3 regions of the Enterobacter sp. UNJFSC 003 genome follow, and region 2 is predicted to be linked to each of the others. Evidence: riboswitches for the same ligand, from Rfam matches in the RefSeq annotation. Region 2 holds a riboswitch; each other region holds the start of a gene.

Region 1 (9,728 bases), on a different contig from region 2:
CATCGCCGCACATGGTGCTGCCATAGGCTGGGACGCTGTCACGGTAGCCGCCCAGCAGCTTCCAGACCGGTATATTCAGCTTGCGGCCCGCCAGATCCCACAGCGCCTGCTCAACGAAGGAGAGCGCGCGTTCGGTCAGCTGATGGGCGCTGCCGCGCTGCCAGTGCACCAGGTCCTGCCAAATTTTTTCGCGGTCGAAGGCGTCCTGACCGATCAGCACTTTGCGAAAGAAAGTGTTAACCACATACGGACGCACCACTTCCGGCGGCGCGAACGCGTACCCTTGAGTGCCATCGTCTGCGGTGAGGGTCAGCATCGCCATTTTTGCCATGCTTTCCGCCCCCGGATGGGAATGTCCTGCGCTGTCGGAAACCCGACGCGTCGGATACTGGAAGACGGTGACGTTTACAGATTCGATTTTCATTATCAGTCCTTAACACGACAGAGGTTCAGTGTGTCTTGTATTTTGAAAAGCTGTTTCGAAACTAACTGTAAGCGCAAAATTCGTCCGCTGCCTTAGACAAATTCCGCTAAGCTTCGACCATTTTTTGTGCATACGCACGACGAGGAGTGACAGTTTTCACAAAAGAAAGCGGAACTGTGACGGGGATCGGAAGGGATGTTTGAATGAAATAAAATAGGGTTTCGAATTTTCTGTATCCCTCTCCCCGATAGGGAGAGGGGAAAATGATTAAGCAATCGTCACTTTGCTATCCAGATACACGTCCTGGACCGCGTTAATCAGCTTCACGCCGTCGGCCATGGTTTTCTTAAACGCCTTACGGCCGAGGATCAACCCCATGCCGCCCGCGCGCTTGTTGATCACCGCCGTGCGCACCGCGTCGGTCAAATCGGTGTCACCGCCTGCCGCACCGCCGGAGTTAATCAGCCCTGCGCGGCCCATGTAGCAGTTCGCCAACTGGTAGCGCACCAGATCGATCGGGTTATCGCTGGTCAGCTTGCTGTAGACGCGGTCATCGGTGTAGCCGAAGTTCACCGCCTTATAGCCACCATTATTCTCGGCCATTTTCTGCTTCACAATATCGGCACCGATCGTGGCCGCCAGATGGTTCGCCTGACCGGTCAGGTCCGCGGACACGTGGTAATCCACGCCGTCTTTTTTGAATGCGTTGTTACGCAGGTAAGCCCACAGCACCGTCACCATTCCCAGCTCGTGCGCGCGTTCGAAGGCGGCAGAGATCTCTTCTATCTGACGACGCGACTGTTCAGAGCCAAAGTAGATGGTCGCCCCGACCGCCACCGCGCCCATATTGAATGCCTGCTCGACGCTGGCGTACAGGGTCTGGTCGTATTCGGTGGGATAACTCAGGGTTTCGTTGTGGTTTAGCTTAACGAGGAATGGAATCCGGTGGGCATAGCGCCGCGAGACGGATGCCAGCACGCCGTAGGTCGATGCCACACAGTTACAGCCCGCTTCAATCGCCAGCTCAACAATGTTCTTCGGATCGAAATAGAGCGGGTTGGCGGCGAAGGACGCCCCCGCGGAGTGCTCTACGCCCTGGTCAACGGGCAGAATAGAGAGATACCCGGTACCAGCGAGCCGCCCGGTGTTGTAGAGCGTCTGCATGTTTCGCAGTACGGCTGGCGGCCGGTTATTGTCAATCATCACGCGGTCTACGTAATCGTGGCCAGGCAGATAAAGCTGCTCGGCTGGAATGGTCATACAACGATGCTGTAAAAGGCTGTCGGCGTCTTTGCCAAGCAACTGCGCAATATCAGTCATAGTGATGCTCCCGTAAGTCCGACGTGAGTCGGAGCGTGTATCCAGGCCCGCCGTTTTGCAGGCAGACTAAGCCTGGTACCGACTTAACAGATTTTCCACCTTCTGTATTTTTTTTCAGCACAATCTGCTGGCTCGATTCGTGTACAACAAAACTGTTACATTGATCAAACAATCACCACAAAGGTATTTAAAAGGTATTATTGAGTGGTATGTTAAAGGCGTACCCTCTCTGACATGCAGGATTAAACAATGAAAACGAAAGTCCAACTGTCATTCATGATGTTTGTTGAATGGTTTATCTGGGGCGCATGGTTCGTACCGCTGTGGCTATGGCTGAGTAAAAGCGGCTTTACCGCCGGGGAAATTGGCTGGTCTTATGCCTGTACCGCCATTGCGGCGATCCTCTCACCTATTCTCGTCGGCTCGCTGACCGACCGCTTCTTCGCGGCGCAAAAGGTGCTGTCGGTCCTGATGTTTGCTGGCGCTGTCCTGATGTACTTCGCCGCGCAGCAAACTCAGTTCAGCACCTTCTTCCCGCTGCTGCTGGCCTACTCCCTGACCTATATGCCGACCATCGCGCTGACCAACAGTATCGCGTTCGCCAACGTGGATGACGTCGAGGCTGATTTCCCGCGCATTCGCGTGATGGGCACCATTGGCTGGATCGCCTCCGGCCTGGCGTGCGGATTCCTGCCGCAGATGATGGGCTACAGCGACATCTCCGATACCAATATTCCGCTGCTGATGACCGCGGCCAGCTCGGCGCTGCTCGGCGTGTTCGCGCTGTTCCTGCCCAATACGCCGCCAAGGAGCACCGGCAAGCTGGATATTAAAGTGATGCTGGGGCTGGATGCGCTGATCCTGCTGCGCGATAAAAACTTCCTCGTGTTCTTCTTCTGTTCGTTCCTGTTCGCGATGCCGCTGGCCTTCTACTACATCTTCGCTAACGGCTATCTCACCGAAGTGGGGATGAAAAACGCCACCGGCTGGATGACGCTCGGCCAGTTCTCCGAAATCTTCTTTATGCTCGCGCTGCCGTTCTTTACCAAACGCTTTGGTATTAAGAAGGTGTTACTGCTGGGTCTGATTACCGCCGCCATCCGCTACGGGTTCTTTGTTTACGGCGGGGCGGAACAATACTTCACCTACGCCCTGCTGTTCCTCGGCATTCTGCTGCACGGCGTGAGCTACGACTTCTACTACGTGACCGCGTATATCTACGTGGACAAAAAAGCGCCGGCGCATATGCGTACCGCTGCGCAAGGCTTGATTACGCTGTGCTGTCAGGGCTTTGGTAGCCTGCTGGGTTACCGCCTGGGCGGCGTGATGATGGAAAAAATGTTCGCTTACAAAGAGCCGGTGAATGGGCTGACCTTCAACTGGGCCGGAATGTGGACGTTTGGCGCAATCATGATTGTGGTGATTGCCGTGCTGTTTATGCTGTTTTTCCGCGAATCGGATAAAGAGATCGCCGCCATTGAGGTGGTCGAAAGCGATTCTGCGCTGACACAAGGGGAAGTTAAATGAAACAAGAACGTATTCTCGGTGCTCTTTACGGGCAGGCGTTAGGGGATGCGATGGGCATGCCGTCGGAGCTGTGGCCGAGAAAGCGTGTGAAAGCACACTTCGGCTGGATCGACCGTTTTCTACCCGGCCCGGCGGAAAACAATGCTGCCTGCTATTTCAACCGCGCAGAATTCACCGACGATACGTCGATGGCGCTGTGTCTGGCGGATGCGATTATTGAGTGCGACGGGGAAATCAACGCGGATGTTATCGGCAAACATATCCTGCGCTGGGCGCTGGATTTCGATGCATTTAATAAAAACGTGCTCGGCCCGACCTCCAAAATCGCGCTGAATGCGATTCGCGACGGCAAGCCGGTGAGCGAGCTGGAGAATAACGGCGTGACCAACGGGGCGGCAATGCGTGCCTCCCCGCTGGGCTGTCTGCTTCCCGCCACCCGCCTTGAACATTTTGTTTCACAGGTGGCGCTGGCCTCCAGTCCGACCCATAAATCGGATCTTGCTATCGCGGGTGCGGTGGTCATTGCCTGGGCGATTTCCCGCGCCGTTGAGGGTGAGTGCTGGCAGAACATCGTCGATGCGCTGCCGGGCATTGCCCGCTTTGCGCAGGAAAGTCACACCACCACCTTCAGCGCATCGCTGGCAGCGCGCATTGAGCTGGCACTTAAAACGGTGCGTGAAGCCAACGGCATAGAATCTGCCAGCGAGCAGGTGTACCAGCTCGTTGGGGCAGGCACCAGCACCATTGAGTCCGTTCCGGCGGCCATTGCAATGGTCGAGCTTGCAGGAACCGACCCCAACCGCTGCGCCATTTTATGTGCCAACCTCGGAGGTGATACCGACACGATTGGCGCAATGGCGACGGCAATCTGCGGGGCGCTGCACGGCGTACAGGCGATTGATCCGGCGCTCAAGGCCGAACTTGATGCGGTGAATCAGCTTGATTTTGACCACTACTGCGAGAGACTCCTGCACTTCCGGGAGCAAAGGGAGGGCGTATGAATTCGCTGGCACCACGCCTGGAGACATTGCACGCCACGCGGCCCGTCACGGTGCTGGGCGCGGCGGTTATTGATGTGATCGCCGATGCCTACGCCCTGCCCTGGCGCGGGTGCGATATCGAGCTTAAACAGCAGAGTGTGAATATCGGCGGCTGCGCGCTCAATATTGCCATCGCCCTGAAGCGGCTCGGCATTGCGTCACAGAATGCGCTCCCCGTAGGGCATGGCGTGTGGGCAGATATTATCCGCAATGCGATGGCAAAACAGGATCTGCAGAGCGCCGTGGAAGCCGAAAGCGGGGATAACGGCTGGTGTCTGGCGCTGGTAGAGCCTGACGGCGAACGGACCTTTATGTCGTTTAGCGGCGTAGAAAACCAGTGGCAGCCCGCCTGGCTTGAGGCGCTCAACGTGCCGGCCAACAGCCTGGTCTATTTGTCCGGCTATCAGCTGGCCTCGCCGTGCGGCGAGCTGCTGACGGGCTGGCTGGAAGGGTTGCAGGACGTCAGTGCCTTTATCGATTTTGGACCACGCATTGCGGATATTCCCGACGCGCTGATGGCGCGCGTGATGGCCTGCAAACCGATCGTGTCGCTTAATCGTCAGGAGGCGCAAATTGCCGCAGAGCGACTGGGGGTTACTGTGGAAATGCTGGGCGCTTGCTGGCAGCAGCGCTTCCACGCCGCGCTTATTGTGCGTCACGATAAAGACGGAGCAATGTGGTATGACGGCGCGGACTCGGGTCACGTTCCGGCATTTCCCGCCACGGTAGTGGATACTATTGGCGCGGGGGATAGCCATGCGGGCGGTACGCTGGCCGGACTTGCAGCTGGCTGGCGTCTGGCTGATGCGGTGCGGCTGGGTAATGCGGTTGCGGCTTGGGTGGTCAGCCACCGTGGCGGCGATTGTGCCCCAACGCGCGAGGCGTTACTCCTCGCACACAAAGACGTATAGATCGCTCCGGCAGTAGCTGATGCTATACTCGATCGGCCGGTGCTGTTGGTCAAGCGCAACCTGCTTGATTACCAGCACCGGTATTTTATCGTCCATCTTAATGTGCGCCTGAAATTCACTGTCCGGCATGCGGGCGCTTACCCATGAGCGGGTGCGCTGCGGGAAGATATTCTGGCTGCGGAAGTAGTCGTACAGTGAAATCCCTATCTCATCCGGATCGGGGATAAACGCCACCGGCACCCAGGACTCTTCAATCGAGACGGCGTCATCATCAACATAGCGGATGCGCTTAAGCAAAAAGACATCGCTTTCCGGCGCTAACGACAGCTGGTTCGCCACCTCCTCTGGACACTTCACGACGCGTTTGTTGACCCACAGCGTGTTAGGCGTTTTGCCGCGCAGCACCACCTGCTGAGAAAAGCCGCGCGCCTCTTTGAGTGAATACTCGAAGATATTGTTGATTTGGGTTCCGTAACCGCGGGAGCGCGTCACTACCCCCTCTTCCTCCAGCGCCTGCATCGCTTTACGCACGGTAATGCGCGACACGCCGGTTAACTGGCTCAGATCGCGCTCGCCGGGCAAAATATTCCCGTGCTCCAGCATGCCGCTTCGTACCGCATTTTTTACCGTTTCGGCAAATTTCAGGTACAGCGGCGTGTTGTCCGGCGCGGCGATCCGTTCATTCAGTTGAGCGATTAACCGGGTATGCGCTTGTTCCATCTCTGTTTTCTCAGGCGTGGTGTTTCCTGCCAGTATACTGGGTTACCACCACGCATGAAAATGATGAACCGGCCCAATACCGTGACCTACTTCCAGAGTATCGGCTTTTGCCAGCGCCGCGGAGAGCCAGATTTTAGCTTCGCCCACCGTATCGGCCCAGCTTTCATGCCGGGGCCGCAGCGCCGCCAGCGCGGCAGAGAGCGTGCAGCCCGTGCCGTGGGTGTTTATGGTTTGCACGCGCGCCGCGGTAAAACGCATTTCGCCATCGAGGGTAAAGAGCCAGTCCGGGCTTTCGGCATCATCAAGATGACCGCCCTTCATCAGCACCGCGTCGCAGCCCATCGCCAGCAGCGCGTTCCCCTGCGCTTTCATTTCGCGTTCAGTTTGCGCATGCGATGTGCCTAACAGCGCGGCGGCTTCCGGCAGATTGGGCGTGATCAGCGCCACCTGCGGCAGCAGCTTTGTGCGCAGCGTCTCCACGGCGGAGGCGGAGAGTAGCGGGTCGCCACTTTTCGCCAGCATGACGGTATCCAGCACCACGTTTTGCACCTGATAACGCTTAAGCCGCTCGGCCACCGCTTCCACAATGTCCGTTTCGGCCAGCATGCCGATCTTGGTGGTATCAATACGAACGTCGCTGAACACCGAATCCAGCTGCGCGGCAACAAAATCCGGATCGATTCGGTAGACCGACTGCACGCCGCGCGTGTTTTGCGCCACCAGCGCGGTAATGACGGAACAGCCGTATGCGCCAAGGGCGGAGAAGGTTTTCAGGTCAGCCTGGATACCCGCGCCGCCGCTGGGATCGGTACCGGCAATGGTCAGAGCGTTAATCCGCTTCATGCCTGCTCCTCCAGCATATAGAGTGCATCCAGGAACGCGCTGGCAAAACTGCCCGGGCCCCGGGACTGCGCTACAGCGGCCGTTCCGGCACGCTTCATCCATCCGCAGGCGGCTGCCACGTTGTCTAACCTGTCACCCGGCAGCGAACAGCTCGCCGCCACAACCGCCGAGAGCGCGCACCCCGTACCGACGACGCGAGTCATCAGCGGGTCGCCCCCCGTTACCGTGCGGGTTTGCTGCCCGTCGGTGATGTAGTCCACCTCTCCCGTGACCACAACAATGGCATGGGTCTGAAGCGCCAGCGCCTGCGCGGCGGGTAACGCCCTGGCAGCGGTATCGGTCGTATCGACCCCACGTCCGCCCGCGCTCATTCCGGCAAGCGCAAGAATTTCAGAGGCATTGCCGCGAATGGCTGCGGGGTTGAGGGCGAGAATTTGATGGCAAAAACGCGTGCGAAACGCCAGCGCCCCAACAGCAACCGGATCGAGCGTCCAGGGCTTGCCTGCCGCCACGGCGCGCTCAATCGCACGTCGCATTGCCTGGGCGCGAGATGACGTCAGCGTGCCCACGTTAATCAGCAACGCATCGGCGAGCGCGGCAAACTGTTCGGCTTCTTCGGCTTCAATTACCATTGCCGGAGAAGCGCCCAGAGCGAGCAGCACGTTGGCCGTGAAGGTTTGTACGACATCGTTGGTCATACAGTGCGTGAGCGGGGAACGGGTTCGGAACTGATGTAAAACGTGTAGATCGAGCAGGTCAGGCTGCATGGTTTCGCTCCTGCCTTGCGTGAAGAAGCGATGACCGGGAAGGCATCTGACTTCCCTACGCTGGCATTATCCAGATCAGGTAATACGGGTATTTCTCAGCCTTCACAAAGAAGGGCACCCCGAGTCAAATAAAACAAAATCAAAAGGTTGCGATTAACGCCCCGTTAATCCCTGTTCTGGATCATGCCAGCGGAAAGCCAAAGACTCAACCCTAAAAAATGCTCTGTGTGCAAGCTTGTGTCCCAAGTTGTGGCTCATAGCACCAAACACCGAACACAAAAAAGGCCGGGTTTCCCCAGCCTCAATAGCACAATTGAAGGTGCCTTCACAAACCTATTTACCTAGATGTGCTCTTAGCTTAGCGGTGCCGATAGACATAGCCGCGCCAGGTGACATTCTGTTAGTGGAACTAGTAGACCGCCTGAGCAGTCTTAACGCTGAGAATTGGGAAGCACTGAAAAGCCAGATCGATAGTAAAGGTTTACGGGTGGTAGCTCTCGATCTGCCTACCAGTCACGTTGTATTAGCCGCACAGGGGGAGCTTGTGCAATCCATGTTGGCAGCTATCAACGGTATGATGTTAGAAATGCTGGCAGCAACCGCCCGTAAAGACTACACAGACCGCCGCCGTCAGGCAGAGGGTATCAGCAAAGCGAAAGCTGGGGGCGCTTACAAGGGCCGTCCAGTAAATGAGAAGCTACACGAACAGATCCGCGCATGGTATGAAGCAGGTAAGACAAAGAGCGAGATCCATCGCCTCACAGGTGCAGCAAGAACCACCATTAACAAAGTGCTGGCGGCGTAAACCTCCCCCGTTTCGGGGCCACTTGGTCCCTGATATCTGGGTATTGTCGGGGTAAAAAACCGGGAGAGGCTCAAATTGCGCTTAATAGCTCAACTAATGGCGCAAAGCATCGCCCTCTCTCCCAAATCTTCTGTTACGAAATGTAGTTTCACTTAGATCTAATGCTTGTTGCGCATGTGGTTATTGTTTGTAAAATGACCTCTGTGATTATTTCTATAATCAGTAAAGGGACTTATGAAACAGTACAACAACGATCCTACCCCTGAAATTCTTTCATCTTTTGATAAACCAGCGTTCAGTGATAAAAAAATTGCTGAAATGGGTCAACAATGGCAGGAACTCATTACTAAACAGCAAACCGAACTCCAACAGCATCCAGTGAACGAGATCTTTCGCATCGAGATTGAAGGAAGTCTGACTCGTGACGGTGGCATACTCAAAACCGCAACATCCACTTCGGAAGTCGAGATCAGCACAGGTCAAAAACTCGGGGTCGCTCAAACTCAGGATGCAGTCGTTTATCCCGAGGGTACTGAGGCGACAATAATCAGTGGTGCAGGAGAGGCTGAACATAATAACGCACGCCGTAGCGTTGCTCTTGTCGGCAGTCGTCTCAGCAATGGAGATGAAATAACAAGTACCCCTCAGGGATCAGAAATACTGGTTCTACGTCGTGGCATTCCAGCAGCAAAGGGATTTCTTGTTGATAACTTTGAAGTAGACAAAATGTTGGCAGCAGAAACTGCTCACTGAGGGATCACTGATGGTAACGCAAAGAACACTTGCAAAGCTGGGTAATAAAACGAGGTACGGGCACATCGTTTCTGCCTCATCAACTATTTTTGATGAAGACCACAATCCATTGGTGAGGGCTGGTGATAAAGCATGGTGTGATGTTTGCAAAGGTGCTTTTGAAATCAATGCAACCTATACAGGACTCCTCGAAGCGGGTTTCATCGCGGGTGATGGAGACCTGGTTTTATGTCACTGCAAAGATAACTTTGTGATCGCCATGTCCGGCTTCACTGGGGAACGTCATCCGGGATTCATGAGCGCTAAATCAGCAGTCGCTGCTGTACCTTTGGTGCAACAAGCCCAGCAGGAACCAGAACAACACGCCCAGACAGCGAAAAAGAAAACAGGCACAGACGCTGGTTTTGCCGTTCTCCCCTATGGCGCCACCACAGAAGCCTGGCAACGCTTGTTATTCACAGGCACCCCACCAGCAGGAGCAAAGGAACTATTCTCTACACTGAACGGCCCGGATGAAAGATACAAAGCTGGTTCGATTATGCTTCTGGTTGATCCTAATAAGCAGGACGACGAACAGATCGCCCACATGAAAGCCGCGAAAGCGCGAGTAGATGCAGC
Region 2 (9,728 bases):
ATTGCTGTGTTGCCGGGTGACGGTATTGGCCCGGAAGTGATGGCACAAGCGCTGAAAGTACTGGAAGCCGTTCGTTCGCGTTTTGCGATGAAAATTACCACCAGCCACTACGATGTGGGCGGTATTGCTATCGATAATCACGGTACGCCACTGCCAAAAGCCACCGTTGAAGGCTGCGAGAATGCTGATGCCGTGCTGTTTGGCTCCGTAGGCGGCCCGAAATGGGAGCATTTGCCACCCGCAGAGCAGCCGGAACGCGGTGCCCTGCTGCCGCTGCGTAAGCATTTCAAACTGTTCAGCAACCTGCGTCCGGCGAAGCTGTATCAGGGTCTGGAAGAGTTCTGCCCGCTGCGCGCGGACATCGCCGCGAACGGTTTCGATATTCTGTGCGTGCGCGAGTTGACCGGCGGCATCTATTTCGGCCAACCAAAAGGTCGTGAAGGCAGCGGCCAACACGAGAAAGCCTTTGATACCGAGGTCTACCATCGTTTCGAAATTGAGCGTATCGCCCATATCGCTTTTGAGTCTGCGCGCAAACGTCGCCATAAAGTGACCTCTATCGATAAAGCGAACGTGCTGCAGTCGTCCATTTTGTGGCGTGAAATCGTCGGTGAAATCGCGAAACAGTATCCTGACGTTGAGCTGTCGCATATGTATATCGACAACGCAACCATGCAGCTGATTAAAGATCCGTCACAGTTTGACGTGCTGCTGTGCTCCAATCTGTTCGGCGATATTCTGTCGGACGAGTGTGCAATGATCACCGGCTCCATGGGCATGCTGCCTTCAGCCAGCCTGAATGAAGAAGGCTTTGGCCTGTATGAACCTGCGGGCGGCTCTGCGCCGGATATCGCGGGTAAAAACATTGCCAACCCGATTGCGCAGATCCTCTCCCTGGCCCTGCTGCTGCGCTACAGCCTTGATGCCGGCGATGCAGCAACCGCAATTGAAAACGCCATTAACCGGGCGTTAGAAGAAGGCGTCCGTACCGGTGATTTAGCACGCGGCACGGCGGCAGTCAGTACCGATGAAATGGGCGATATCATTGCCCGCTATGTCGCTGAAGGGGTGTAATCATGGCAAAGACGTTATATGAAAAATTGTTTGATGCCCACGTCGTTTACGAGGCGCCAAACGAAACCCCACTGCTGTATATCGACAGGCATCTGGTGCACGAAGTGACCTCCCCTCAGGCGTTCGACGGGTTGCGCGCGCACAAACGCCCGGTGCGTCAGCCGGGTAAAACCTTCGCGACCATGGATCACAACGTCTCCACCCAGACTAAAGATATCAATGCGTCGGGTGAAATGGCGCGTATCCAGATGCAGGAGCTGATTAAAAACTGCAACGAGTTTGGCGTCGAGCTGTACGATCTTAACCACCCGTATCAGGGTATCGTCCACGTAATGGGCCCAGAGCAAGGCATAACCCTGCCGGGTATGACCATTGTTTGTGGCGATTCTCATACCGCGACGCACGGCGCCTTTGGCGCACTGGCGTTCGGGATCGGCACCTCAGAGGTTGAGCATGTTCTGGCTACGCAGACCCTGAAACAGGGCCGTGCGAAAACCATGAAGATTGAAGTGAAGGGCAAAGCTGCGCCGGGTATCACCGCAAAAGACATCGTGCTGGCCATCATCGGTAAAACCGGCAGCGCGGGCGGTACCGGACACGTCGTTGAATTCTGCGGCGAAGCCATCCAGGCGCTGAGCATGGAAGGTCGAATGACCCTGTGCAACATGGCCATTGAGATGGGGGCAAAAGCGGGTCTGGTTGCGCCAGACGACATCACCTTCAACTACGTGAAGGGACGCTTGCACGCGCCTAAAGATCAAAATTATGCTGATGCCGTGGCGTACTGGAAAACCCTGAAAACCGACGACGGCGCCAGCTTTGATACCGTGGTCACCCTGCAGGCGGAAGAAATTGCCCCGCAGGTCACCTGGGGCACCAACCCGGGACAGGTCATCTCCGTCAACGACAGCATCCCTGACCCGGCCTCGTTCGCCGATCCGGTCGAGCGTGCCAGTGCCGAAAAAGCGCTGGCCTATATGGGGCTGAAGCCGGGCATCCCGTTGACGGACGTCGCCATTGATAAAGTCTTCATCGGCTCGTGCACTAACTCCCGTATTGAGGATTTACGTGCGGCTGCCGAGATTGCTAAAGGCCGTAAAGTTGCGCCAGGCGTGCAGGCGCTGGTTGTTCCTGGCTCGGGTCCTGTTAAAGCTCAGGCGGAAGCTGAAGGTCTGGACAAAATCTTTATCGACGCGGGCTTCGAATGGCGCTTGCCGGGCTGCTCCATGTGTCTGGCCATGAACAATGACCGTCTGAATCCGGGTGAGCGTTGTGCTTCCACCAGCAACCGTAATTTTGAAGGTCGTCAGGGCCGTGGTGGCCGCACACACCTGGTCAGCCCGGCAATGGCCGCTGCTGCGGCAGTCACCGGCCATTTCGCCGACATTCGCAGCCTGAAATAAGGAGACAATCATGGCAGAGAAATTTACCCAACATACGGGCCTGGTTGTCCCACTGGACGCCGCTAACGTCGATACCGATGCAATCATTCCTAAGCAATTTTTGCAGAAAGTGACCCGCACGGGGTTTGGTGCGCACCTGTTTAACGACTGGCGTTTCCTTGACGAAAAAGGCGAAGTGCCTAACCCGGAGTTCGTGCTGAACTTCCCGGCGTTTAAAGGGGCATCCATCCTTCTTGCGCGAGAAAACTTCGGCTGCGGCTCATCGCGCGAGCACGCGCCGTGGGCGCTGACCGACTACGGGTTTAAGGTGGTTATCGCTCCAAGCTTTGCGGATATCTTCTACGGTAACAGCTTCAACAACCAGCTGCTGCCCGTGACGCTGAGCGATGCGCAGGTCGATGAACTGTTCGCACTGGTTCAGGCGAATCCGGGCATTTCATTTGAGGTGGATCTGGAAGCAGGCGTGGTGAAAGCCGGGGAAAAAACCTACAGCTTCAGCATTGACGCTTTCCGTCGTCACTGCATGTTGAACGGTCTGGACAGCATTGGTTTGACGCTGCAGCATGAAGAAGCGATCTCCGCCTACGAGAAAAAACAGCCTGCATTTATGGGCTAAAAGCAATGGCCCGCAGCGTGCGGGCCATTGCTAAGTTTCGTGAATTCGCCTTCCCGGATCACACATCTTTTACCCGGCAGGTCAGCGCCAGCGTGACCACCGAGATTGCCGCAATCATCCAGTAGACCGACGCATGGCCGTAGCTTTGCGACAATGCGCCCTGAATGACCCCTGCCAGAATGACGCCCGTCGAGATGCTATTGGTAAAGAGCGTGGTTGCAGAGCCTGCACGCCCGGGCATTAGATCCTGGAACCAGAGCATGCCGATTCCGGCAACAATGCCAATAAACACGGCGTTGAACAGCTGCAGCGCCAGTAACGCTTCGCGCGAATGGAAAAGGATCAGCCCCGCGTAAAAGAGCACCCCAGCCGCCACCGCGACGATCATCATCCGACGCTTTCCGAAACGCTTAACGTAGTAACCCGCCAGAATCATTGCCGGAATTTCCAACCCGGCCGCGGTGCCCATTAAGATCCCGGCGAGCTTGTCCGGCAAGCCCAGATCGCTGCTGATCCACAGCGGCATGTCGATGATGTACATCGTGTTACAGGTCCACATTAGCGTAGAGGCAATAAACAGCATGCGGACGTTTTTGTCCTGCCAGCCGCTCACCTGAGTAAGGGGTTTATCAGTCGTTTGTTCGACCCGAGCCACGGACGGCAGCGCAAAAGCAATCAGCGCCAGGCTAATGACAAAAATCCCTGCCGCAATGGAAAACATGGCGGTAAAGCCATAGTTTAGCGCCAGCATGAAGGCCAGCGGCGGACCGATGACCCATGCTAGCGAGAGCTGTGCACGCATCACCGAGCTGAACATCACCACTTCCCGCGCCGAGTTATCCGCATATTCACGGGCCAGGGCGAAAAGCTGCGGCATGGCGGTGTTCGCCAGCGACGCCAACAGGACGCCACAGGTAATGAGCGTCAGGTAATCACGATTGAAAGCAAAGAGCAGCGCGTTGCCCACCGCCATGGCGCAGCAAAAGAGGATCAGCTTACGGCGATCGCCCTGGCTGTCCGATCGTTTCGCCAGCGCGAGGCTCACGAGGATACCTGCAATGGCATTGACGGTATAAAAGAGTCCTACCCAAAACGGCTGAGCCCCCACTTCCCGGCTCAGGAACAGACTCAGCGTCGGTGCCTGAAGCGCCCCCGCCACGCCCATCATAAAGGCGACCAGCATAAAAGCGGCATACACGCCATTCAGGCGTCGCCCCATCGTCATCAACCAGAGCATGCGCAAGTCCTTGTGAAAGCAAATCGAATTGGGTGAAATAGTAAACGAAAAAAGCCAGCAAAAACATTTTGCTGGCGGGTGATTAGCACCAATACTCAGTCACACATGATCGAGGCGAGTTAGCGAGAAGAGGCCGGTCTCGTAACGTCCCACTGCATCAGTTCCTCTAACATTTTCAGCCGTTGCTCTGCACACTGGCGGGCCAGCCAGGACATTCCCTGTGTCGCCGAAAAGTACTGCTGATAAAACTGACGTGCGGTAGACCTCTTCATAATTTACCTCCTCGCTTCATCGGGAAGAATTATTGGCCTAATATAGGGATAAATAAATTGCTGATTTTTTGTCAGGAGTTCCCCTTTTATGGCGTCCGGTCGTCTGCAACAACAATTCATCCGCCTTTGGCAGTGCTGTGAGGGGCAACCCCAGGAGACCACGCTGAACGAGCTGGCTGACCTGCTCAACTGTTCGCGCCGCCATATGCGCACCCTGCTCAACACCATGCAGCAGCAGGGCTGGTTAAACTGGGAGGCAGAGGCCGGGCGCGGGAAGCGCTCGCGGCTGACTTTTCTCTATACCGGACTGGCGCTGCAGCAGCAGCGTGCTGAAGATTTGCTGGAACAGGACAGGATCGATCAGCTGGTGCAACTGGTGGGGGACAAAGCGGCAGTGCGCCAAATGCTGGTCTCCCATCTCGGGCGCAGTTTTCGTCAGGGCCGCCACATTCTGCGGGTGCTCTACTACCGCCCGATGAAAAACCTCTTACCGGGCACGGCGTTACGGCGTTCAGAAACCCATATGGCGCGACAAATATTCAGCGGACTGGCCCGGATAAATGAGGAAAATGGGGAACTGGAAGCGGATATCGCACACCATTGGCAGCAACTTTCCCCACTCCACTGGCGCTTCTTTTTACGTCCCGGCGTCCATTTCCACCACGGACGTGAGCTGGAAATGCATGATGTTATCGCCTCCTTAGAACGCGCCCGCAAGCTGCCGCTCTACTCGCATATTTCACGCATTCATTCTCCAACGGCATGGACGCTGGATATTGAACTGTCGCAGCCGGACAAATGGCTCCCGTGGCTGCTGGGGTATGTTCCGTCGATGATTTTGCCAGCCGAGTGGGAATCGATGAACAACTTTTCCGGCCAGCCCATCGGCACCGGCCCCTACTCTGTTGCCCGCAATAACAACAACCAGCTAAAGATCCGTGCGTTTGATGATTATTTTGGCTACCGGGCGTTGATTGATGAGGTGAACGTCTGGGTTTTGCCGGATCTTAACGAGGAGCTGAGCGCGGGGCTAACGCTGGAAGGGCCGACGACGGGTGAAAAGGCCGTCGAGAGTCGTCTTGAGGAAGGCTGCTATTATATGCTTTTTGACAGCCGTACCCATCGCGGGGCCAATCGTGAGGTGCGCCAGTGGGTAAGCCACATTCTGGCCCCTGCCAACCTGATTTATCATGCGGAAGAGCATTATCAGACCTACTGGTTCCCCGCTTACGGCCTGCTTCCCCGCTGGCACCACGCCCGCCCGGTGTACAGTGAGAAACCCGCCGGACTGGAGTCCATTACCCTGAGCTACTACCGTGAACACGTTGAGCATCGGTTTATCGCCAGGATCATGACCAAACTGCTGGCAGACGTTGGGGTCAGGCTGGAGATTCAGGAAGTCGACTATGATGAATGGCATCGCGGCGATATCGTGAGCGACATCTGGCTGAACAGCGCCAACTTCACCCTACCGCTTGATTTTTCGCTCTTCTCACACCTGTATGAGGTCCCGCTGATCCAGCACTGTATCGAACGGGACTGGCAGCAGGATGCCGCCCTGTGGCGCGCAGGAGAGATGAATCTGGCCGCATGGTGTCAGCAGCTACTGGCAGAACAGGCGATCGTCCCCTTGATCCACCACTGGTTGATGATCCAGGGCCAGCGCAGTATGCGAGGATTGAGAATGAACACGCTCGGCTGGTTTGATTTTAAATCTGCCTGGTTTGCACCGCCGGATCCATAACGCTTTCGTAATATTCACCAAATCATTACAATACCGCCGTTCTCAACGGGGTGCTGCATCACTGATGTGCGCTGAGATAATACCCGTCGAACCTGATCCGGATAACGCCGGCGAAGGGATTTGAGGCTGTCGCTCAAAATCCTTTGCCACTCAACATTGAGGTGCAAAGTGTTAAAAAAAGTTCTTCCACTGCTGGTGCTGTTTGCGCTACCAGCCGTTGCTAAGCCCGTCCTGACGGTCTACACCTACGACTCGTTCTCTGCCGACTGGGGCCCTGGCCCGGTGGTCAAAAAAGCCTTCGAAGCCGATTGTCAGTGCGAGCTGAAGTTCGTGGCGCTGGAAGATGGCGTCTCGCTGCTTAACCGTCTGCGTATGGAAGGCAAAAACAGTAAAGCCGACGTGGTCCTTGGTCTGGACAACAACCTGCTGGATGCCGCGTCGCAAACCAAACTGTTTGCCAAAAGCGGCGTAGCCGCAGATGCCGTCAACGTTCCGGGCGGCTGGAAAAACGACACATTTGTCCCATTCGACTACGGCTACTTTGCATTCGTCTATGACAAAAACAGGCTGAAAAACCCGCCTAAAAGCCTGAAAGAGCTGGTTGAGAGCACGCAGAAATGGCGTGTCATTTACGAAGACCCGCGCACCAGCACGCCGGGGCTGGGTCTGCTGCTGTGGATGCAGAAAGTTTACGGCGATAAAGCGCCAGAAGCATGGCAAAAACTGGCGGCTAAAACCGTCACCGTGACTAAGGGCTGGAGCGAAGCCTACGGACTGTTCCTGAAAGGGGAAAGTGACCTGGTGCTGAGCTATACCACGTCCCCGGCCTACCACATTATTGCCGAGAAGAAAGACAACTACGCCGCCGCCAATTTCGCTGAAGGCCATTACCTGCAGGTGGAAGTGGCTGCACGAACCGCCGCCAGTAAACAGCCGGAACTGGCCGAGAAGTTCCTGAAATTTATGGTCTCAACTGCATTCCAGAATGCCATTCCGACCGGCAACTGGATGTATCCGGTGACCAACGTGGCGCTGCCGACGGGCTTTGAGCAACTGACCAAACCACAGGTCTCGCTGGAGTTTACGCCGCAGCAAGTCGCCGCGCAGCGTGCAGCATGGGTAAGTGAATGGCAACGCGCCGTCAGCCGCTAATTCCCGGCTGGCTGGTCCCGGGTCTGCTCGCCGCTATTCTTATGGTGGCGGTCAGCCTGGGCGCATTTCTGGCGCTGTGGCTTAACGCGCCAGAAAGCGACCTGCGCGCGATCTGGCACGACAGCTATCTCTGGCACGTCATCCGTTTCTCTTTCTGGCAGGCATTTCTCTCTGCATTGCTGTCCGTCATTCCGGCTATTTTCCTGGCACGGGCGCTCTACCGCAGGCGCTTCCCCGGCAGGCAGGCGCTTTTACGACTGTGTGCCATGACGCTGATCCTGCCCGTTCTGGTGGCGGTATTCGGCATTCTGAGCGTGTATGGTCGCCAGGGCTGGCTGGCGTCGCTCTTTGCGGCTCTCGGACTGGAGTGGACCTTCTCCCCTTACGGGCTGAAGGGTATTCTGCTGGCGCATATCTTTTTCAATATGCCGATGGCAACGCGACTCTTCCTCCAGGCGCTGGAGAATATCCCCGGCGAACAGCGGCAGATTGCCGCGCAGCTGGGAATGCGCGGCGGATCATTCTTCCGCTTTGTTGAATGGCCATGGCTGCGCCGGCAAATCCCGCCCGTTGCAGCCCTTATCTTTATGCTCTGCTTCGCCAGTTTTGCCACCGTACTTTCGCTCGGCGGTGGACCGCAGGCAACAACCATTGAGCTGGCCATTTATCAGGCGCTCAGTTACGACTACGATCCGGGCCGGGCCGCGCTGCTGGCAATGGTGCAGATGATGTGCTGCCTTGCGCTGGTCCTGCTGAGCCAGCGCTTAAGCAAAGCCATTCCGCCAGGTAGTAATCAGATTACAGGCTGGCGCGATCCGCAGGATAGCCTGCACAGCCGCATCAGCGATGCGTGTCTTATCGCACTGTCGCTACTGCTTCTGCTGCCGCCCCTGATGGCCGTCATCGTTGATGGCCTGAACGTTAGCCTTTTGTCCGTGTTGCAACAGCCCGTCCTCTGGCAAGCAACCTGGACATCCCTGCGCATTGCGCTGGCCGCCGGGCTGTTGTGCGTCATCCTGACCATGATGCTGCTGTGGAGCAGCCGCGAACTCTATGCACGTCAGGCCCAAAAAGCCGGACACGCGCTGGAACTGACAGGCATGCTGATTCTGGCAATGCCGGGGATCGTGCTGGCGACGGGATTCTTTTTACTGTTTAACAGCACCATTGGATTGCCGGAACGCGCTGACGGCATCGTGATTTTCACCAACGCCCTGATGGCGATCCCTTACGCCCTGAAGGTGCTGGAAAACCCGATGCGCGATATCAACAGCCGCTACAGTTTGCTGTGCCAGTCGCTCGGCATGCAGGGATGGCGGCGATTGAAAATTGTCGAACTGCGTGCCCTGAAACGCCCGCTGGCTCAGGCGTTGGCCTTCGCCTGCGTGCTTTCAATTGGTGATTTTGGCGTGGTAGCGCTCTTCGGCAATGAAGAGTTCCGCACGCTGCCGTTCTGGCTGTATCAGCAAATTGGCTCTTACCGAAGTCAGGACGGCGCCGTCACCGCGCTGCTGCTGCTGCTGCTGTGCTTTGCGTTATTTACCGTTATCGAAAAAATTCCGGGGCGTGATGTTAAAACTGATTGATGTAACCTGGCTCTACCAGCACCTGCCCATGCGCTTCACCCTCTCGGTACGTCAGGGCGAGATGATTGCGGTGCTTGGCCCGAGCGGAGCAGGAAAGAGTACCTTGCTTAATCTGATCGCCGGTTTTCTGCAGCCGGCAAGCGGATCGATAGAGATTGAAAACCGCGATCATACCCATACTCCACCGGCAAAACGTCCGGTGTCGATGCTGTTTCAGGAAAATAACCTGTTCACCCATCTGACGGTACGGCAAAACATCGGGCTAGGTATGGATCCGGGGCTAAAGCTCAACGACGCGCAGCGTCAAAAGCTGGAAAGGATTGCCGAGCAGATGGGCATTACCGCCTTTCTTGACCGCTTGCCCGGCGAGCTTTCCGGCGGCCAGCGGCAGCGGGTGGCGCTGGCCCGCTGTCTGGTACGCGAGCAGCCGGTGCTGCTGCTGGATGAACCTTTCTCCGCACTCGATCCCGCGCTGAGACAGGAGATGCTTGCCCTGGTGCAGGACGTCTGCCAGCGCCAGCAGCTGACCATGCTGATGGTGTCACATAGCATTGAAGATGCTGTGCGCATTGCGCCGCGATCGGTGGTGATCGCGGAGGGACGTATTTTATGGGATGGTGAAACTGAAGCGTTGATGGGCGGAA
Region 3 (9,728 bases), on a different contig from region 2:
GTGATCATCGCGCCGTCCGCGTCAGAAGAAGCCCTGAAAATCACTGCCGCGAAGCAGAACGTACGCGTGCTTGTCTGCGGCCAGTGGGCACAACGCGTTCCGGGTCTGGACTTCAAGCGTGTTAACGGCGGTCTGCTGGTTCAGGAACGCGATCTGGGTATGGTGACTGAATCCGATCTGCGCGTGGTAACCAAGCGTCAGCCAACCGAACAGGAACTGCGTGATGCGCTGTTCTGCTGGAAAGTGGCGAAGTTCGTTAAATCCAACGCTATTGTCTACGCGAAAGAGAACATGACAATCGGTATAGGCGCAGGCCAGATGAGCCGCGTCTACTCCGCCAAAATCGCCGGTATCAAAGCAGGTGATGAAGGTCTGGAAGTGAAAGGATCCGCCATGGCCTCTGATGCCTTCTTCCCTTTCCGTGACGGTATCGATGCAGCAGCAGCGGTGGGCATCACCTGTGTTATTCAGCCTGGTGGTTCTATCCGTGATGACGAAGTCATTGCCGCCGCCGACGAACACGGCATTGCGATGATCTTCACCGACATGCGTCACTTCCGCCATTAATCCACGGAGCAGAAAATGAAAGTATTAGTGATTGGCAATGGCGGACGCGAGCACGCTCTGGCGTGGAAAGCGGCACAATCCCCTTTGGTAAAAACCGTCTTTGTCGCACCGGGTAATGCAGGCACTGCACTGGAACCTGCACTGCAGAACGTTGCTATCGGCGTGACCGATATTCCGGCACTGTTGAGCTTTGCCCAAAATGAGAAAATCGATCTCACCATCGTCGGCCCGGAAGCGCCGCTGGTGATTGGCGTGGTTGACGCATTCCGCGCTGTGGGCCTGAAAATCTTCGGCCCAACGGAAGGTGCCGCTCAGCTGGAGGGCTCTAAAGCCTTCACCAAAGATTTTCTCGCGCGTCATAATATCCCGACGGCGGAATATCAAAACTTCACCGAGGTGGAGCCAGCCCTGGCCTACTTACGTGAAAAAGGTGCGCCGATTGTCATCAAGGCCGATGGTCTGGCCGCCGGGAAAGGCGTTATCGTGGCGATGACGCTCGAAGAAGCGGAAGCCGCGGTTCAGGATATGCTGGCAGGCAACGCCTTTGGCGATGCGGGTCACCGTATTGTGATTGAAGAGTTTCTCGACGGTGAAGAGGCAAGCTTTATCGTGATGGTCGACGGCGAGCATGTTCTGCCGATGGCCACCAGCCAGGACCATAAGCGCGTGGGTAATGGTGATACCGGCCCGAATACCGGCGGTATGGGCGCTTATTCCCCCGCGCCAGTCGTGACCGATGAAGTACACCAGCGCACGATGGACCGTATCATCTGGCCAACCGTGAAAGGAATGGCGGCAGAAGGCAACACTTACACCGGTTTCCTCTATGCGGGCCTGATGATCGACAAGCAGGGTAATCCTAAGGTTATCGAATTCAACTGCCGTTTTGGCGATCCAGAAACCCAGCCAATCATGCTGCGCATGAAATCCGATCTGGTCGGACTCTGCCTGGCCGCTTGTGAAGGCAAGCTGGACGAGCAAACTTCCGAGTGGGACGAGCGTGCTTCCCTGGGCGTAGTTATTGCTGCGGGCGGTTATCCGGGCAACTACAACACCGGTGATGAGATCCACGGCCTGCCGCTGGAAGAAATCGACGGCGGTAAAGTATTCCATGCCGGAACGAAGCTGTCTGATGACGATCGCGTCCTGACCAACGGCGGACGCGTGCTGTGTGCGACCGCGCTGGGCCATACCGTTGCTGAAGCGCAGAAGCGGGCCTATGCGTTGATGACGGATATTCGTTGGGAGGGGAGCTTCAGCCGCCAGGACATTGGCTACCGTGCGATTGCACGTGAGCAAGGCGAGTAAGAGCGTCGTCTGTTCTCCCTCGCGTTAACCCTCTCCCTCCAGGGAGAGGGGACCGATCGCTTCCCATCAGAAACTTTTTTCTGTCGGCTGCCAGGTGCAGAAGTCTTCATTCGCCACCAGCAGCAGCTGAGACCCTTCAGGGGCTTCAAGCCACGCCACACTCACGTCCATTGATGAATGACGCTGACGACGCTGGATATGTTGAAGTGCCCAAGATTCAAGGTCAGGCTTCATCGTCTGACCTTCACAGGTTGTCACCGTACCATCGGCATGCCAGCGCCCCTGGCGCAGCACCACGCGTCCCTGACGCAGCGCATCGCTGGTCTGACGAATCTGTTCGGCACGGTAGCGGTACAAGGCAACTTGATCGCTGGAAAGCTGTTGTTTTTGACCGCTGACTTCACGCTGCATAAAACTCAGCTCGCCGCGATCGTCAAAACGCACGCGGACATGTTCAGGGGTTTTGCTGTAGATGTTCAGCTCGATAAACGACAGCTGGTCGCCCTGCCAGCGGTATTCTGCGGTCGACGTATTGCCGTTATGCCACGGGCTGAAAGCGGAAAAGAGATGGACATCATCGCTGGAATCTTTGCGCCAGAACCTGACCGCACCCTGATTGTCAGCGTAACCGCTGGCGGTAAACGGGGGCAGAGAAGAGTCGTGGCTACAGGCTGACAGCAACAGTATGCCTGCCAGCGCGAGCGTTCCACGCCAGAAAGACAAAAGGGGCGTTGCCGCCCCTTCGTTAAAACTGTTCACTGCCACGCGTCTTACTTAACAGCGTCTTTCAGTGCTTTACCAGAAACAAATGCCGGCACGTTAGCTGCGGCGATTTTGATTTCTTTACCGGTCTGCGGGTTGCGGCCAGTGCGCTCAGCGCGGTGGTTCACTTTGAAGGTACCGAAACCAACCAGCTGTACAGCATCACCTTCTTTCAGAGACTCAGTAATAGCAGCCAGGGTAGATTCCAGAGCAGCTTTAGCCTGCACTTTAGACAGATCAGCCTTGTCCGCAATTACATCAATCAGTTGAGTCTTGTTCATAAGTTATCCTTTCAATGTGTTTATCGCTTGCTAAGCATCGAGTGCGACGAAAATGCCAAAAAAGCACTCTCCTGCATACACGCACCGATAGCCACTTTTTTTCGCCCCCCAAATGTAGACCAGACAAGGGTCGAAAGGGAAGAGTCGAGGAGCGACAAAACGGGCGTTATCTCAAGTTTTATTGTCTCATTGGTTAAAAATTATACCAATATTACTCTCGCCGGCCTCACGCAAGTCCGCACGCAGCCCTTTTATCAGCTCAATATCGCGTTCTTCACACTCAGCCAGCAGGCGGAAAATTTCCCACTGAATATCCCATTCTTGCTCAACCGCCGGGTTCACCCGCAGCTCTTCGTCGGTCATTTCACGACCTTCCTGGGTCATTTCCAGCATCGCCACGGTGGTAATGGATGCCTTACTGACTTCAATGGCATGCTCCAGCGTTTCACCGCTCAGACGGGAGTGGATCAACTCGCTTAACGCCACGCAGGCATCGATGGCCGGATAGACACCGTACAGGTCAAAATCATCCGCTGCCGGGATCGCCTCTTCCAGCTTTTCCAGCTGAGAGTCGAAATTCACCTTCGCGTCTTTCACCGTCAGCGTTTCCCAGATTAAATCCAGAATACGACGATAGATCTGGCCTTCGCCAAACGCCGTCTGCTTGCAGAACGCAGCATAGTTAGGGTACATGCGCTCGCACAGGCAAGCCATAAACGTCACGTGCTGCCAGCTTTCCAGCTTCTCAAGGCGCAAATGAATCGGGTTTTGTAACATGATGATGTCTCGAAACGGAAATTAGCCGCAGTTTACCTGAATCAGGGCTGAATTTCCTGCCAACGAATAAATGCCGGACGCGATGACGCAACGGCATCTGCCCAGCGCGTCGGTTCCGGTAATCGGTAACCTTTCATACAGCGCTGAACCCACGCCAGGGCACTGTCCATGCTCACCCGATGCCCGGTCGCGATAAACAGCGGATTGCATCGCGCCTTGCTGCGCCATACCCATGCCAGCTGTTCACCCTTGTGGATGAGCGGTGCCAGCGCGCCCGGCTCCGCGGAAAGGGGTTCAAACGCGCCACACAGGCGTTTCTTGGCGACGCCAATGGTCGGCACATCCACCAGTAACCCAAAGTGGCTGGCAACGCCTAAACGGCGCGGGTGTGAAATACCGTGTCCATCGACGAACAACAGGTCAGGTTTTTGCGAGAGTTGCTCCCACGCTGCCAGCAGCGCGGGATATTCGCGGAAGGAGAGAAAGCCCGGAATGTACGGCATGGTGGTGGCGATACGCGCCACCTTGTATTCCACCAGCTCAAGCGAAGGGTATTTCAAGACCACCATCGCCGCTCGCGTTACTTCCCCCCCCTGCTCGAATCCGACGTCTGCTCCGCCAATGTACTGCGGAGGATCTTTATCCAGACGATCCTCGCGGATCACCGATGAAGCCAGTTCGATTTGTTGAGCGCGTAGCGACGCGAGATCCATAACGACTCCTTACTTGTGATATTGGGCAGAAAGCCGATGCACCGCCTCCACAAATACGCCAGCGTGTTCTGGCGGCACATCCTGATGAATGCCATGGCCGAGGTTAAAGACATGGCCTTCACCCTGGCCGAAACCAGACAGTATAGTCGACACTTCTTCTTCAATACGGGCAGGTTGAGCATAAAGCATGGACGGATCCATGTTGCCCTGTAGCGCCACTTTGTCACCTACGCGACGGCGCGCGTCGGCAATATCGGTAGTCCAGTCCAGCCCCAATGCATCGCAGCCGGTTGCAGCCATCTCTTCCAGCCACTGACCGCCACCTTTGGTGAACAGCGTAACAGGCACGCGGCGACCTTCATTTTCCCGCAGCAGGCCATCAACGATTTTGTGCATGTAGTACAGTGAGAAGTGCTGGTAATCGCGCCCGGTGAGCACGCCGCCCCAAGTGTCGAAAATCATTACCGACTGTGCGCCCGCTTTGATTTGGGCGTTGAGATAAAGCGTGACGCTCTTTGCCAGCTTGTCGAGCAGCGCATGAAGGGCAAGCGGCTCGGCATACATCATCTTTTTGATCAGTGTGAAGGCTTTGCTGCTGCCGCCTTCAATCATATAGGTCGCGAGCGTCCACGGGCTACCGGAAAAACCAATCAGCGGTACTTCACCTTTTAGCTCACGGCGGATGGTGCGCACCGCGTTCATCACGTAGCCCAGCTCACCTTCAGGATCGGGGATGGGCAGCTTATCGACGTCGGCTTTGCTCTTAATGGGCGAGGTAAATCGCGGGCCTTCGCCGGTTTCGAAGTACAGGCCAAGGCCCATGGCATCAGGAATGGTCAGAATGTCCGAGAAGAGAATGGCGGCATCCAGCGGGAAACGACGCAGCGGCTGGAGCGTCACTTCACAGGCCAGCTCGGCATTTTTGCATAGCGACATAAAATCGCCGGCCTGTGCACGGGTGGCTTTGTACTCTGGTAAATAGCGTCCCGCCTGGCGCATCATCCACACCGGGGTGACATCAACGGGCTGGCGCAGCAGCGCACGCAGATAACGATCGTTCTTCAGTTCGGTCATTTTTGCAGTTCCTTAAGCGTCATGGCCTCAGTGTAACACTACTCATACTCGGCCCGACACATTGCAACCGTATCTTCAATCAGGCGTCGCGCCACGGTGCCCGGCGGCGGTAACAGCGGCAAATTGTCGTAACGATACCAATTCGCTTCCAGCAGCTCTTTCTGATCGATAACGATCTCACCGCTATCATAATCGGCCATAAACGCCGTCATCAGCGACATCGGGAACGGCCATGGTTGAGAGGTGACATAACGCAAATTTTTAACCTTGATACTGCTCTCTTCCATCACTTCACGCGCCACCGCCTGCTCCAGCGTTTCGCCCACTTCGACGAACCCGGCCAGGACGGTATGCACACCGTTACGATGACGCGTGTGTTGTGCCAGCAGGATGGAATCATCGCGACGGATCGCCACGATAATGCATGGCGCAATCTGCGGGTAGTAGCGCTCGCGGCAATGGTTGCAGAGCAACGCCCACTCGGTTTTGCTCGGGTGCATGGTATGCCCGCAGTAACCGCAGTATTTATGTGAGCGATAAAACTCCGCCAGCTGCACGCCTCGGCCCGCCAGCTGGAACAGTCCAGCGTCCAGATCCAGCACCTGACGAACAGATCCCATTTCCTGACGGCGTGCCTGTTGGATCAACCACACGGATTCGCCCTGCCATTCGCCGATCCTCAGTGCAGGTTGGCCCGCAAGATCGAACTTTTCCGCCGCACCATAGGGGATTTCCCCGTTGGGCAACCATAACTTTTGCTCGTGACTGACGATCCACCAACCAAGATCTGATTTTTCAATAATACGATCCATATCTATTGCACTACCTTCGCTTCACTGACATGTTGTTAGCATTGTGGCTACATTTTTGGGTAAGCAGATTCAATTCTAAACCTTGCGGAGTCGACCATGTTAAACCAGCTAGAAAGCCTGTCTGAGCGCGTTAGAGGAAGTAACAAACTGGTGGATCGCTGGCTACACGTGCGCAAGCATCTACTCGTGGCTTATTACAATCTGGTCGGTATTAAGCCTGGCAAAGAATCCTTCATGCGCTTGAATGAAAAAGCGCTCGATGATTTTTGTCAGAGTCTGGTCGACTACCTTTCCGACGGACATTTCAATATTTATGAACGTATTGTCCGCGAAATGGAAGGCACAAATCCGTATTTAACGGCAAGCAAACTCTGCCCGCTGCTGGAAGCCAATACCCAGCAGATTATGGATTACTACGATTCCACGCTTGAGAACGCGATCGATCACGATAATTATCTGGAGTTTCAGAAAGCGTTGTCCGATCTCGGCGAAGCGCTGGAGGAGAGGTTCACGCTGGAAGATAAGCTGATTGCCCTCGTCCTTGATAACAACCTGAATGTCGACAGCGAAGATAACATCGCGCGCCCTGCTTGAGTTCTTCGTCGTTAACGCGTAATTTAAAGCGATTCGCCCCTCTCACGAGGGGGATTTTTCTTGTCGGAGTGCCCAGCGCGTAAACGCGCGGGCTGAGACCGTTAATTCGGGATCCGCGGAACCTGATCAGGCTAATACCTGCGAAGGGAACAAGAGTCAAACTGCTGTTGTATCGCCCCCGTGGCGATCTCCTCTTGCTTCATCCGTCGTCTGACAAGCCATGTCCTTCACTTTTGGAATGAGCTATGTCTATCACTAAACTGACCCGCCGCGAACAGCGCGCACACGCACAACGCTTCATCGACACCCTGGAAGGCACCGCTTTCCCAAACTCGAATCGTATCTACATCGCCGGCTCTCAGGCGGATATCCGTGTACCGATGCGTGAAATCCAGCTCAGCCCCACGCTCATCGGCGGCAGTAAAGAGAATCCGCAGTTTGAGGATAACGAAGCTGTACCGGTATACGACACTTCCGGCCCGTACGGCGACCCTGACGTTGCTATCAACGTTCAACAAGGCCTGGCAAAGCTTCGCCAGCCATGGATTCACGCGCGTAACGATAGCGAAGACCTAAACGAGCAAAGCTCGGCTTACACGAAAGAGCGTTTGGCCGACGACGGTCTGGACGCGATGCGCTTCACCGGCCTGCTGACGCCGAAACGCGCTAAGCCAGGCAAATGCGTTACCCAACTTCACTATGCGCGTCAGGGGATCGTCACGCCAGAGATGGAGTTTATTGCCATCCGTGAAAACATGGGGCGCGAGCGTATCCGCAGCGAGGTGCTGCGCCACCAGCACCCGGGCGAAGGTTTTGGCGCTCGTCTGCCAGAAAATATTACGCCTGAGTTTGTGCGTGATGAAGTCGCTGCCGGTCGCGCCATTATTCCTGCCAACATCAACCACCCTGAATCCGAGCCGATGATCATTGGCCGCAATTTCCTGGTGAAGGTCAACGCCAATATTGGTAACTCAGCCGTTACCTCCTCTATCGAAGAAGAGGTTGAAAAGCTGGTCTGGTCGACGCGCTGGGGTGCGGACACGGTGATGGATCTCTCAACCGGGCGCTATATCCACGAAACCCGCGAGTGGATCCTGCGCAACAGCCCGGTGCCGATTGGCACCGTCCCGATTTATCAGGCGCTGGAAAAAGTGAACGGCATTGCTGAAAACCTTACCTGGGAAGCGTTCCGCGACACCCTGCTGGAGCAGGCTGAACAGGGCGTGGACTATTTCACCATTCATGCCGGCGTGCTGCTACGCTATGTGCCGATGACCGCCAGGCGTTTGACCGGGATTGTCTCGCGCGGCGGTTCGATCATGGCGAAATGGTGTTTGTCTCATCATCAGGAAAACTTCCTCTACGAACACTTCCGCGAGATCTGCGAAATCTGTGCCGCCTATGATGTTTCACTCTCGCTGGGTGATGGCCTGCGTCCAGGATCGATCCGCGACGCTAACGACGAAGCGCAGTTTGCCGAGCTTCATACGCTGGGTGAACTGACCAAAATCGCCTGGGAATATGACGTGCAGGTGATGATTGAAGGCCCGGGGCATGTGCCAATGCAGATGATCCGCCGCAACATGACCGAAGAGCTAGAGCACTGCCACGAAGCGCCCTTTTACACTCTCGGGCCATTGACCACGGATATTGCCCCGGGCTACGACCACTTCACCTCCGGGATTGGCGCGGCAATGATCGGCTGGTTCGGCTGCGCCATGCTCTGCTATGTCACGCCGAAAGAGCACCTCGGTCTGCCAAACAAAGAGGACGTGAAGCAAGGCCTTATCACCTACAAAATCGCCGCACACGCCGCTGATCTGGCGAAAGGTCATCCGGGCGCGCAAATTCGCGATAACGCCATGTCCAAGGCCCGTTTTGAATTCCGCTGGGAAGATCAGTTCAACCTGGCCCTCGACCCGTTCACCGCCCGGGCGTATCACGACGAAACCCTGCCGCAGGAATCTGGCAAAGTGGCGCACTTCTGCTCCATGTGTGGGCCGAAATTCTGCTCGATGAAAATCAGCCAGGAGGTGCGTGATTACGCCGCCGCGCAGGCGATCGAAGTGGGAATGGCAGACATGTCAGAAAACTTCCGCGCCAAAGGCGGCGAAATCTACCTCAAAAAAGAGGAGGTGTGAGTAATGTATCAGCCTGATTTTCCTCGTGTGCCCTTTCGTTTAGGGCTGTATCCGGTGGTAGACAGCGTGGAATGGATCGCGCGTCTGCTGGAGGCAGGAGTTCGTACCCTCCAACTACGCATCAAAGACAAACGCGATGAAGAGGTGGAATCCGACGTTATCGCCGCCATTGCTCTGGGTCGACGCTACGCCGCCCGCCTGTTTATCAACGACTACTGGCGACTGGCGGTTAAGCATCAGGCTTACGGCGTGCACCTGGGTCAGGAAGACCTGGAGACAACGGACCTGAACGTCATTCGCGAAGCGGGCTTACGCCTCGGCGTGTCAACGCACGACGATATGGAGATCGACGTAGCGCTGGGGGCTCGCCCTTCCTACATCGCGCTTGGTCACGTCTTCCCGACGCAAACCAAACAGATGCCTTCTGCGCCGCAGGGGCTGGCGCAGCTGGCCGGCCATATCCGGCGCCTGGAGGATTATCCCACCGTTGCCATTGGCGGCATTAGCCTTGCGCGTGCATCCGCCGTTCTCGACACCGGCGTCGGCAGTATCGCCGTCGTCAGCGCCATCACCCAGGCCGCAGACTGGCAAGCCGCCACCGCTCAGCTTTTACGGCTGGCAGGAGCAGGCGATGATGAATGACCGTGATTTTATGCGCTACAGCCGACAGATCCTGCTGGAGGATATCGCCATTGACGG

What was found. Region 2 has a riboswitch for thiamine pyrophosphate ahead of thiB (thiamine ABC transporter substrate binding subunit). Riboswitches for the same ligand answer to the same signal wherever they lie in the genome.
Region 1: another riboswitch for thiamine pyrophosphate. It lies ahead of thiM (hydroxyethylthiazole kinase); the one in region 2 lies ahead of thiB (thiamine ABC transporter substrate binding subunit).
Region 3: another riboswitch for thiamine pyrophosphate. It lies ahead of thiC (phosphomethylpyrimidine synthase ThiC); the one in region 2 lies ahead of thiB (thiamine ABC transporter substrate binding subunit).

Annotation. Positions count from the first base shown of each region.
Region 1 covers NZ_JBAKHK010000001.1:423,105-432,832, reverse strand. The annotation lists gene V5P19_RS01955 (mandelate racemase family protein) at 1-424, opposite strand, end outside; gene fbaB (class I fructose-bisphosphate aldolase) at 692-1,744, opposite strand; gene V5P19_RS01945 (nucleoside permease) at 1,994-3,271, shown strand; gene V5P19_RS01940 (ADP-ribosylglycohydrolase family protein) at 3,268-4,272, shown strand; gene V5P19_RS01935 (PfkB family carbohydrate kinase) at 4,269-5,222, shown strand; gene V5P19_RS01930 (GntR family transcriptional regulator) at 5,196-5,942, opposite strand; gene thiD (bifunctional hydroxymethylpyrimidine kinase/phosphomethylpyrimidine kinase) at 5,985-6,785, opposite strand; gene thiM (hydroxyethylthiazole kinase) at 6,782-7,552, opposite strand; TPP riboswitch at 7,588-7,684, opposite strand; gene V5P19_RS01915 (hypothetical protein) at 7,956-8,357, shown strand; gene V5P19_RS01910 (hypothetical protein) at 8,592-9,110, shown strand; gene V5P19_RS01905 (PAAR domain-containing protein) at 9,121-9,728, shown strand, end outside.
Region 2 covers NZ_JBAKHK010000004.1:233,755-243,482, reverse strand. The annotation lists gene leuB (3-isopropylmalate dehydrogenase) at 1-1,074, shown strand, start outside; gene leuC (3-isopropylmalate dehydratase large subunit) at 1,077-2,477, shown strand; gene leuD (3-isopropylmalate dehydratase small subunit) at 2,488-3,093, shown strand; gene V5P19_RS13175 (sugar efflux transporter) at 3,152-4,330, opposite strand; gene sgrT (glucose uptake inhibitor SgrT) at 4,450-4,602, opposite strand; gene sgrR (HTH-type transcriptional regulator SgrR) at 4,691-6,346, shown strand; TPP riboswitch at 6,383-6,483, shown strand; gene thiB (thiamine ABC transporter substrate binding subunit) at 6,515-7,498, shown strand; gene thiP (thiamine/thiamine pyrophosphate ABC transporter permease ThiP) at 7,474-9,084, shown strand; gene thiQ (thiamine ABC transporter ATP-binding protein ThiQ) at 9,068-9,728, shown strand, end outside.
Region 3 covers NZ_JBAKHK010000020.1:1,280-11,007, forward strand. The annotation lists gene purH (bifunctional phosphoribosylaminoimidazolecarboxamide formyltransferase/IMP cyclohydrolase) at 1-567, shown strand, start outside; gene purD (phosphoribosylamine--glycine ligase) at 583-1,875, shown strand; gene V5P19_RS22440 (DUF1481 domain-containing protein) at 1,942-2,634, opposite strand; gene hupA (nucleoid-associated protein HU-alpha) at 2,646-2,918, opposite strand; gene V5P19_RS22450 (YjaG family protein) at 3,105-3,695, opposite strand; gene nfi (deoxyribonuclease V) at 3,737-4,408, opposite strand; gene hemE (uroporphyrinogen decarboxylase) at 4,418-5,482, opposite strand; gene nudC (NAD(+) diphosphatase) at 5,521-6,294, opposite strand; gene rsd (sigma D regulator) at 6,391-6,888, shown strand; TPP riboswitch at 6,943-7,054, shown strand; gene thiC (phosphomethylpyrimidine synthase ThiC) at 7,134-9,029, shown strand; gene thiE (thiamine phosphate synthase) at 9,033-9,671, shown strand; gene V5P19_RS22485 (HesA/MoeB/ThiF family protein) at 9,664-9,728, shown strand, end outside.